Linked DNA regions of Hamadaea flava. The protein of the gene in region 2 binds, or shares a complex with, the protein of the main gene of each other region. Links are inferred from orthologs where the notes say so. Each region holds a gene or a part of one and is shown on either strand. Other genes may lie near its edges.

Region 1 (4,226 bases), 1.6 Mb from region 2 along the record:
CGCCGTGGCAGGATGCCGTCATGGTGTTGGAGATCGCACAATTCGAGATCACGCCGGGTGCGGAGGAGGCGTTCGAGGCCGCGTACGTCGAGGGCCGGGCGCTCCTCGCGCAGACGCCGGGCTTCCGCGACGCGCGCATGACGCGCGGCGTCGAGTCCCCGTCCCGTTTCGTCCTGCTTGTCGAGTGGGACACCGTCGAGGCCCATGAGGTCGGCTTCCGCGGTTCCGACCGCTTCCCGGCCTGGCGCGCGCTCATCGGCCCGCACTTCGCCGAGCCTCCGGTGGTCGAGCACTTCGCGTACCTGCCGTGAAACTGGTCGCCGCGGACGGCGTACAAATCGATGCACATCATGACCCAGGCCCGCGGGACCTGGCCTTCGTGCTGGCTCATGGCTTCACGGGGGCCTGGAACAAGCCGGCGGTACGCCGGGCGGGGGCGGTCTTCGCCCGGCACGGGGGTGTGGTGTCCTTCGATTTCCGAGGGCACGGCCGGTCCGGGGGCCGGTCGACGGTGGGCGATCGGGAGATCGACGATCTCGAAGCCGCCGTGGCGTGGGCGCGCGAGCTGGGCTACGGCAGGATCGCCACGATCGGCTTCTCCATGGGCGCGTCCGTCGCGATCCGGCACGCCGCGTTGATCCGTGGGGTCGACGCGGTCGCCGCGGTCAGCGGGCCGGCGCGGTGGTACTACCGGGGCACCGTGCCGATGCGGCGGGTCCACTGGGTGATCGAGAAGCCGACGGGACGGCTCGTGAGCCGGGTCGTGCTGCGTACGCGGATCGCCAGCGAAGGCTGGAGTCCGGTGCCGCCCGCGCCCTTCGAGGTGGTCGGCAAGGTCACGCCGACGCCGTTGCTCGTCGTGCACGGCGACCAGGACGCGTACTTCCCGTTGGAGCACGCACACCAGCTCTTCGACGCCGCCGCCGAACCCAAGGAGCTTTGGATCGAGCACGGCTTCGGCCACGCCGAGAACGCGGCGCCGCCCGAGTTGCTGGAACGCATCGCCCAGTGGGTCATGCGCTCCTGACCTCGGCCGTCGCGGGCGGCATCGGGCCGGCCGGGCCGCCGAGGAAGTCCCGCAACACCAGCGCGACCTGATCGGGTGCGGCCGCGATCGGCCCCGGACCCGAACCCAGGGCGACACCGCGTACGGCGTCGGCCCAGACCTGCCAGCGGGCGACCAGATCGGCGCCCTCGGTGCTCCACAGCACCAGCGTCGGGCACGTGATCCGCGCCGGAGCCTCCAACGGCAGCGCGTCGATCACCACGAGGTGACTCACCAGCTCCGGATGATCCGTGGCAAGCCGCTGCGCCACGTACGCCCCACGATCCGGTCCGACGACGGCGAAGTTCCGGTGCCCGAGCTGCGCCATCAGGCGTACGCAGTCTGCGGCCTGCTGGGCGGGTTCACCGAAGGGCGACAGATCCGGGCACACGACGGTGAAGCCGACGGACAGCATCGGCGCCACCTCGTGCCACGTCTTCGGCGTACGCGGCAGCCTCGGCGTACGCGGACGGCCAGGCATGTTCAGCCGACCGCCGCTGTTCAGCCGACCGCCGCTGTTCGGCCGGCCGGGCAGCAGCAGGACCGGCGGACCCGAACCGCCGGTCCAGGCTCGCAGAATCAGGCCGCCGCCGACGTCCACCCGTCGCTGCTGGAATCCCTCGAACACCGCGCGCAGATTCCCATCCAGTCGCGGTGTCCAAACAAGACGCAGCTCAGAGCGCGACCTCCATGGTCCGCAACTCCTTCTTCAGTTCCTGCATCTCGTCCCGGATCCGGGCGGCCAGCTCGAACTGCAACTCCCCGGCAGCGGCGAGCATCTGCCCGTTGAGATCGGTGATGAGCCGCGCCAGCTCCTCGCGCGCCATGCCCTGCGTCTTCGCCTCGATCCGGCCCTTGTTGCGGCTGGACGCGGTCGGCGTCGGCGTCTTGCCCCGGCTCTGCGCCCGGCCGCTGCCCATCCCCGAACTGGTGACGACCGCGCCACCCGGGCCGTGCCCGGCCAGGGCGCTCTCGGTCTCCTCGGCCTCCCGGTAGATGTCGTCGAGGATGTCGTGGATCTTCTTCCGCAACGGTTGCGGGTCGACCCCGTTCGCCTCGTTGTACGCGACCTGCTTCGCCCGACGCCGGTTGGTCTCCTCGATCGCGTTCGCCATCGACGGGGTGATCTTGTCCGCGTACATGTGGACCTCGCCGGAGACGTTTCGCGCCGCGCGGCCGATGGTCTGGATCAGCGACGTGCCGGAGCGCAGGAAGCCCTCCTTGTCGGCGTCGAGGATCGCGACCAGCGAGACCTCGGGGAGGTCGAGACCCTCGCGGAGCAGGTTGATGCCGACGAGGACGTCGTAGTCGCCCTTGCGCAGCTCTTTGAGCAGCTCGACCCGGCGCAGGGTGTCGACCTCGGAGTGCAGGTACCGCACCCGGATGCCGTGCTCCAGCAGATAGTCGGTGAGATCCTCGGCCATCTTCTTGGTCAGCGTCGTCACCAGTACGCGCTCGTCCTTGGCGGTCCGCAGGTTGATCTCGTGCATCAGATCGTCGATCTGACCCTTGGTCTTCTTGACCACCACCTGCGGGTCGACCAGGCCGGTCGGGCGGATGACCTGCTCGACGAACTCGCCGCCGCTCTGCCGCAGCTCCCAGGGGCCCGGGGTGGCGGAGAGGAAGACCTGCTGACCGACCCGTTCCAGGAACTCGTCGAACCGCAGCGGGCGGTTGTCCATCGCCGACGGCAGCCGGAAGCCGTGCTCCACCAGGACGCGCTTGCGGGAGGCGTCGCCCTCGTACATGCCGCCGATCTGGGGCACCGTCACATGCGACTCGTCGATGACGGTCAGAAAGTCGTCGGGGAAGTAGTCGAGCAGGCAGTGCGGTGGGCTGCCCGCCTCGCGCCAGTCGATGTGCCGGGAGTAGTTCTCGATGCCCGAGCAGAACCCGACCTGGCGCATCATCTCGATGTCGTAGCTGGTCCGCATCCGCAGCCGCTGCGCCTCCAGGAGCTTGCCCTGCCGCTCCAACTCGGCCAGCCGCTCCTCCAGCTCCTTCTCGATGCCGATCAGCGCGCGCTCCATCCGCTCCGGCCCGGCGGTGTAGTGCGTCGCCGGGAAGACCAGCAGCTGGTCGACCTCGCGGACCACGTCACCGGTCAACGGGTGCAGATAGGACAGTCGCTCGACCTCGTCACCGAACATCTCGATGCGGATCGCCAGCTCCTCATAAGCCGGGATGATCTCCAGCGTGTCCCCGCGTACGCGGAAAGTGCCACGGTTGAACGCGATGTCGTTACGCGCGTATTGAATGTCGACCAACCGCCGCAGCAGCTGGTCGCGGTCCAGCTCCTCGCCCTTGACGATCTTCACCGTGCGGTCGAGGTATTCCTGCGGCGTCCCGAGGCCGTAGATGGCGCTGACGGTGGCCACCACGACCACGTCCCGCCGGGTCAGCAGCGACATCGTCGCCGAGTGGCGCAGCCGCTCGACCTCCTCGTTGATCGAGGAGTCCTTCTCGATGTAGGTGTCCGTCTGCGGGATGTACGCCTCAGGCTGGTAGTAGTCGTAATAGCTCACGAAGTATTCGACGGCGTTGTTGGGCATCAGCTCGCGGAACTCCTTGGCGAGCTGGGCGCACAGCGTCTTGTTGGGGGCCAGCACCAACGTCGGCCGTTGCAGCTTCTCGACGAGCCACGCGGTCGTCGCACTCTTGCCCGTGCCGGTCGCGCCCATCAGGACGACGTGCTTCTCCCCCGCCCGGACCCGCCGCTCGAGGTCGGCGATCGCCGTCGGCTGGTCGCCCGAGGGGACGTAGTCACTGATGACCTCGAACGTGCCGTCGATGCGGGGAATCTCCAAACCCATGCCATCCAACCTAACGCCTGCGTATGACATCGCACCTTGATCGACCTCGCCCAGAGGGGCGATCCGGGTCGATATTGCGATTGTGTGACGTGAACCATCCGAGTACCGTCAATAGCCGTAGGCCGCTCGCGGCGGCCGACCGGGGCTGTGATCGGACCTCCACACCGGCCGATCCCCTCGGCGCTGGGTCGCTGCTCCCGCGGCGACGTCACCGCTGTCCCAAACGGCGAGGGCGTCGCGGGCCCGGTGAGCGCACCCCTGTGGTCGCGCGCCTAGCGCGCTGACCGGCCGCCGCGGGCGTCCTTACGTTCTGCGGCTTCCTTTGCGCCTAGTCTCACCTGCTGGCAACGCGGCAACCCGTCTCCCTG
Region 2 (4,397 bases):
CGCTCCCACCGCTATCCGCTCCCACCGCCTCCGCCGAGTCCGCCGCATGATCGTCGGCTGCCGACGATCATGGACGTTTTACGGCGCTTCCCGTCGGCAGCCGACGATCAAGAACCCGGAAACCGCCAAGAACGGCGGCCGCCGACGATCTTGGCGGCGACCCGGCGGCGGCCGACGGTGATTCGGCGCGTGCCGGGCGGCGGCCGACGGTGATCAGCGGACCTGGCAGCAGGAAGCACAGGCCTGACGGGCCGGTCCGCCGACGGCGTGACCGAGCCGCGCGGGCCTGGCCGGCGGACCGGCCGGTGCCCGGCGGGAGCGACGGTCTGATCCCCCGCGGACCCGGGAGCCAGATCTAGATCTTCTCCAGCGAGGCGTGGCGGAGCACCAACCACATCACCTGGTCGCCGAAGTCGACCTGGACCTGGGCGCGGGGGCCGTGGCCTTCGACGGCCAGCACCCGGCCCATGCCGTAGCGCTGGTGGTTGACCCGGTCGCCGGGCTCGAGCGAGGGCACCTTGGCCAGATCGCTCGCCGTCGCCAGGCGGGACGGGTCGATGCCCATCTTCGAGGCGAGCTGTGTCGCCCGCGCGGTGCCGCCGACGAACGAGGAGTTGCGATCACGATCGCGCTCCCGCGAGCCTGAACCGATACCGCCGCCCCACGTGGTGGCCGAACTCTCGGTACGCTCCCAGTGCGTGACCTCCGGCGGCAGCTCCTCCAGGAACCGCGACGGCGGGTTGTACTGCGGCTGCCCCCAGGCCGACCGCGTCGCCGCCCGGCTCAGGAACAGGCGCTGCCGGGCGCGCGTGATCCCCACGTACGCGAGCCGCCGTTCCTCTTCCAGTTCGGCGACCTCGCTGAGGCTGCGCATGTGGGGGAAGACGCCGTCTTCCAGGCCGGTCAGGAAGACCACCGGGAATTCGAGGCCCTTCGCGGTGTGCAGGGTCATCAGCGTGACGACACCTTGGTGCTCGGGGTCGTCGCTCGGCACCTGGTCGGCGTCGGCGACCAGGGCGACCTGCTCCAGGAATCCGTCCAGAGTGGCCGGTTCCTCGGCGTCGGCGGCGCGCTCGGTGTATTCCCGGGCGACGCTGACGAGTTCCTGCAGGTTCTCCACTCGGCCCTCGTCCTGCGGGTCGAGGCTGCCCTCCAGCTCGGTGAGGTAGCCGGAACCGGTCAGCACCAGTTCGAGGACCTCTTCCGGCGGTGCGGTCCGGGCCTTCTCGCGGGCGTCGTCCATGAGCTGGACGAACTCGCGGATCGAGTTCGCCGCCCGGGTGGAGATGCCGGGCGCTTCGGAGGCTCGCCGGAGGGCCGCGCCGAACGAGACGCGGTCGCGGTTGGCGAGGGCCTCGACGCACGCTTCGGCCCGGTCGCCGATGCCCCGGCGCGGCGTGTTGAGGATCCGCCGCACGGAGACCGTGTCGTCCTCATTGGTCACCGCACGCAGGTACGCCAGCGCGTCCTTGACCTCTTTGCGCTCGTAGAACCGGACGCCGCCGACGACCTTGTAGGGCAGGCCGAACCGGATGAAGACCTCTTCGAACACCCGGGACTGGGCGTTGGTCCGGTAGAACACCGCGACGTCGCCCGGCCGGGCCTCGTCCTTGTCGGTCAGCGCGTCGATCTGCCGGGCCACCCAGTCGGCCTCGGCGTGTTCGGAGTCGGCGACGTAGCCGACGATCTTCTCGCCTTCACCCTGGTCGGACCACAACCGCTTGGGTTTGCGGCCCGAGTTGCGGTCGATCACCGCGTTGGCCGCGGTCAGGATGGTCTGCGTGGACCGGTAGTTCTGCTCCAGCAGGATCGTGCGCGCCTGCGGATAGTCGCGCTCGAACTCCAGAATGTTGCGGATGGTCGCGCCGCGGAAGGCGTAGATGGACTGGTCGGCGTCGCCGACGACGCAGAGTTCGCCGGTCTCCCCCACCAGCTCCCGGACCAGTTGGTACTGCGCGTGGTTGGTGTCCTGGTACTCGTCGACCAGGACGTGCCGGAACCGCCGCCGGTACTTGTCGGTCACCTCCGGCTTGCTCTGGAGCAAGCGGACGGTGCGCATGATGAGGTCGTCGAAGTCCATCGCCTGCGCCTCGACCAGCCGCCGCTGATACAGCGTGTACGCCTCGGCGAGGACCCGCTCATGCGGACCGGCGGGCTGGAACGACTCCGGATCGATCAGCTCGTTCTTCAGGTTGCTCACCTGCGTCACCAGCGACCGCGGCGGATAACGCTTGGGGTCGAGGTCCAGCTCCCGGGCCACCATCGTCATCAGCCGGCGGGAGTCGTCGGTGTCGTAGATGGTGAAGCTGCTCTTGAGCCCGGCCGCCTCGTGCTCAGCGCGCAGGATGCGTACGCAGGCGGAGTGGAACGTGCTCACCCACATGAGCCGGGCACGGCTGCCCACGACGGACGCCACTCGTTCCTTCAGCTCGCCGGCGGCCTTGTTGGTGAAGGTGATCGCCAGGATCTCCCCGGGATGCACGTCGCGCGCGGCCAGCAGGTACGCGATCCGCTGGGTCAGCACCCGGGTCTTGCCCGAGCCCGCACCGGCCACGATCAGCAGCGGCGACCCCGAATGGGTGACCGCCTCCCGCTGCGGCGGGTTGAGCCCGGCGAGCAGCTCCTCGGCGGACGGCTTCGGCCGCCGCGCCTTCTCCTCGGGCCGGGCGGCTCTGTCGTCCGGCTGGGCGGCGGATGTGCCGGCGGGTCGGTCGACGGAGCCGCCGCCCGACTTACCGTCGTCGGCGGGCGGCTGGGCTGGGAGGTCGAATAGCGCGTGCATCGGGGATGAAGTCTATGTCCGCCCACCGACATCGGCGAAAGGGCGCACGCCGGAGCCATTCCCAGCGCGCTGTCAGAAATTCACATCAGGCGCTCTGGTGCCCGGCGTGGCACAACCGCGAAGATGAGGCGACAAACCCCCGACTCCGGAGGCTCCTCATGTCTTCAACCCGCCGACCCAGCCGGTTCGCGCTGGTCCGGCTCTCCGCCGTTCCGGCGCTGGCGCTCGCGGTGGTGCTCGCGTTGCCGCTGGCCGACGCCGGGCGTACCGATCGGGCGGGCGCGAGCGGCTGGACCCCGCTCAGCCCGGTCTCGGTCACCTACGACAAGAAGGTGCCGCCGGGCCGGACGGCGCACGGCAACCTCCTGTCGTTCAACGACTTCCACGGGGCGATCGACGCGCCCACCGGCAGCGGCGGCCTGATCAACGGCACCCCGGCGGGCGGCGTGGAGTTCCTGACGACCTGGGTGAAGAAGCTGCGTACCGAGGCCGAGGCCTCCGGCGAGCGCTCGCTCACCGTCGCAGCCGGCGACCTCATCGGCGCCAGCCCGCTGGTCAGCGCCGGGTTCCACGACGAGCCCACCATCGAGCTGATGGACAACCTCGGGCTGGACGTCGCCTCGGTCGGCAACCACGAGTTCGACGAGGGCACCGACGAGCTGCTGCGGATGCAGAACGGCGGCTGCCACCCGGTCGACGGCTGCCTCGACGGCGACGGGTTCGCCGGGGCCGATTTCGAGTACCTCGCGGCCAACGCGATCGTCAAGGACACCGGCAAGTCGCTGCTGCCGTCGGTCACCGTGAAGAACTTCCAGGGCGTACGCGTCGGCTTCGTCGGCATGACGCTCCAGAACACGGCGGGCATCGTCGACCCGGCCGGCATCTCCTCGATCGAGTTCAAGAACGAGGTGGAGACGGCCAACAAGCAGGCGGCGCTGTTGAAGCGGGCCGGCGTACAGGCGGTCGTCCTGCTCATCCACGAAGGCGGCCAGCAGAACGCGCCCGCGCCGCTGGACATCTCCGGCTGCGCCGCGTTCGCCGGGGCGATCACCCCGATCGTGGCGGGTCTCGACCCCGCGTTCGGCCTCGTGGTCTCCGGGCACACCCACCGCTACTACTCCTGCGCGCTGCCGAACTCCGCCGGTACGCCGATCGCCGTGACCAGCGCGGGCAGCAACGGCCAGCTCGTCACCGACATCTCGTTCACGCTGGACAAGAAGACCGAGCAGTTCACCTCGGTCGAGGCGCACAACGTGATCGTGGAGAACGGCGTACGCAACGCGGACGGCTCGTGGCAGATCGACGCCAACGGCGTACCGGTGCGGAACGAGGCGCTGAAGGACGCGACCGCCAAGACGATCGCCGACAAGTACCGCACGAAGATCCAGCCGATCGCCAACCGGGTCGTCGGCAAGGTGACCGCCGACATCACGCGTACCGCCGTGGCCAGCGGGGAGAGCCCGCTCGGCGACGTGATCGCGGACGCGCAGCTGGCGTACACCCAGTCGGCCGGCGCGCAGATCGCCCTGATGAACCCGGGCGGCATCCGCGACAACCTGGTCTACTCGGCGTCGACCGGCGGTGAGGCCGCCGGTGAGATCACCTACGGCGAGTG

The links. The genes of interacting proteins can lie anywhere in the genome.
Region 1: the proteins of pcrA (region 2) and uvrB are in contact, whole or in part, in a crystal structure (PDB 7EGT), measured with the Thermus thermophilus proteins. The link is inferred for Hamadaea flava from one-to-one orthologs. Residues at the interface, in WP_096412145.1 of Thermus thermophilus: His654, Arg656, Phe657, Gln666, Asp668, Glu669, Lys680, Arg681, Leu682, Ser683, Lys685, Tyr686, Ala687; in WP_096411307.1 of Thermus thermophilus: Glu23, Leu25, Arg26, Asp27, Gly28, Glu29, Arg30, Phe31, Arg55, Glu326, Asp327, Phe328, Glu379, Ser382, Gln383, His398, Gly400, Arg401.

The regions. Positions count from the first base shown.
Region 1 is NZ_JAMZDZ010000001.1:7,013,118-7,017,343, reverse strand. What follows is about bases 1,290-4,226. They hold uvrB (excinuclease ABC subunit UvrB), read right to left. Parts: upstream 3,859-4,226; coding sequence 1,720-3,858; downstream 1,290-1,719. Other genes in these bases: HDA40_RS32945 (alpha/beta fold hydrolase), read right to left, coding at 1,290-1,673. Outside these bases: HDA40_RS32955 (antibiotic biosynthesis monooxygenase family protein), read left to right, coding at 21-311; HDA40_RS32950 (alpha/beta hydrolase), read left to right, coding at 308-1,027; more of HDA40_RS32945, read right to left, coding at 1,014-1,289. UniProt on the Escherichia coli protein: The UvrABC repair system catalyzes the recognition and processing of DNA lesions. A damage recognition complex composed of 2 UvrA and 2 UvrB subunits scans DNA for abnormalities.
Region 2 is NZ_JAMZDZ010000001.1:5,369,480-5,373,876, reverse strand. What follows is about bases 70-3,106. They hold pcrA (DNA helicase PcrA), read right to left. Parts: upstream 2,783-3,106; coding sequence 356-2,782; downstream 70-355. Other genes in these bases: HDA40_RS25335 (bifunctional metallophosphatase/5'-nucleotidase), read left to right, coding at 2,941-3,106. In the rest of the region: more of HDA40_RS25335, read left to right, coding at 3,107-4,397. UniProt on the Escherichia coli protein: A helicase with DNA-dependent ATPase activity. Unwinds DNA duplexes with 3'-5' polarity. Translocates on single-stranded DNA with 3'-5' polarity. Initiates unwinding more efficiently from a nicked substrate than double-stranded DNA.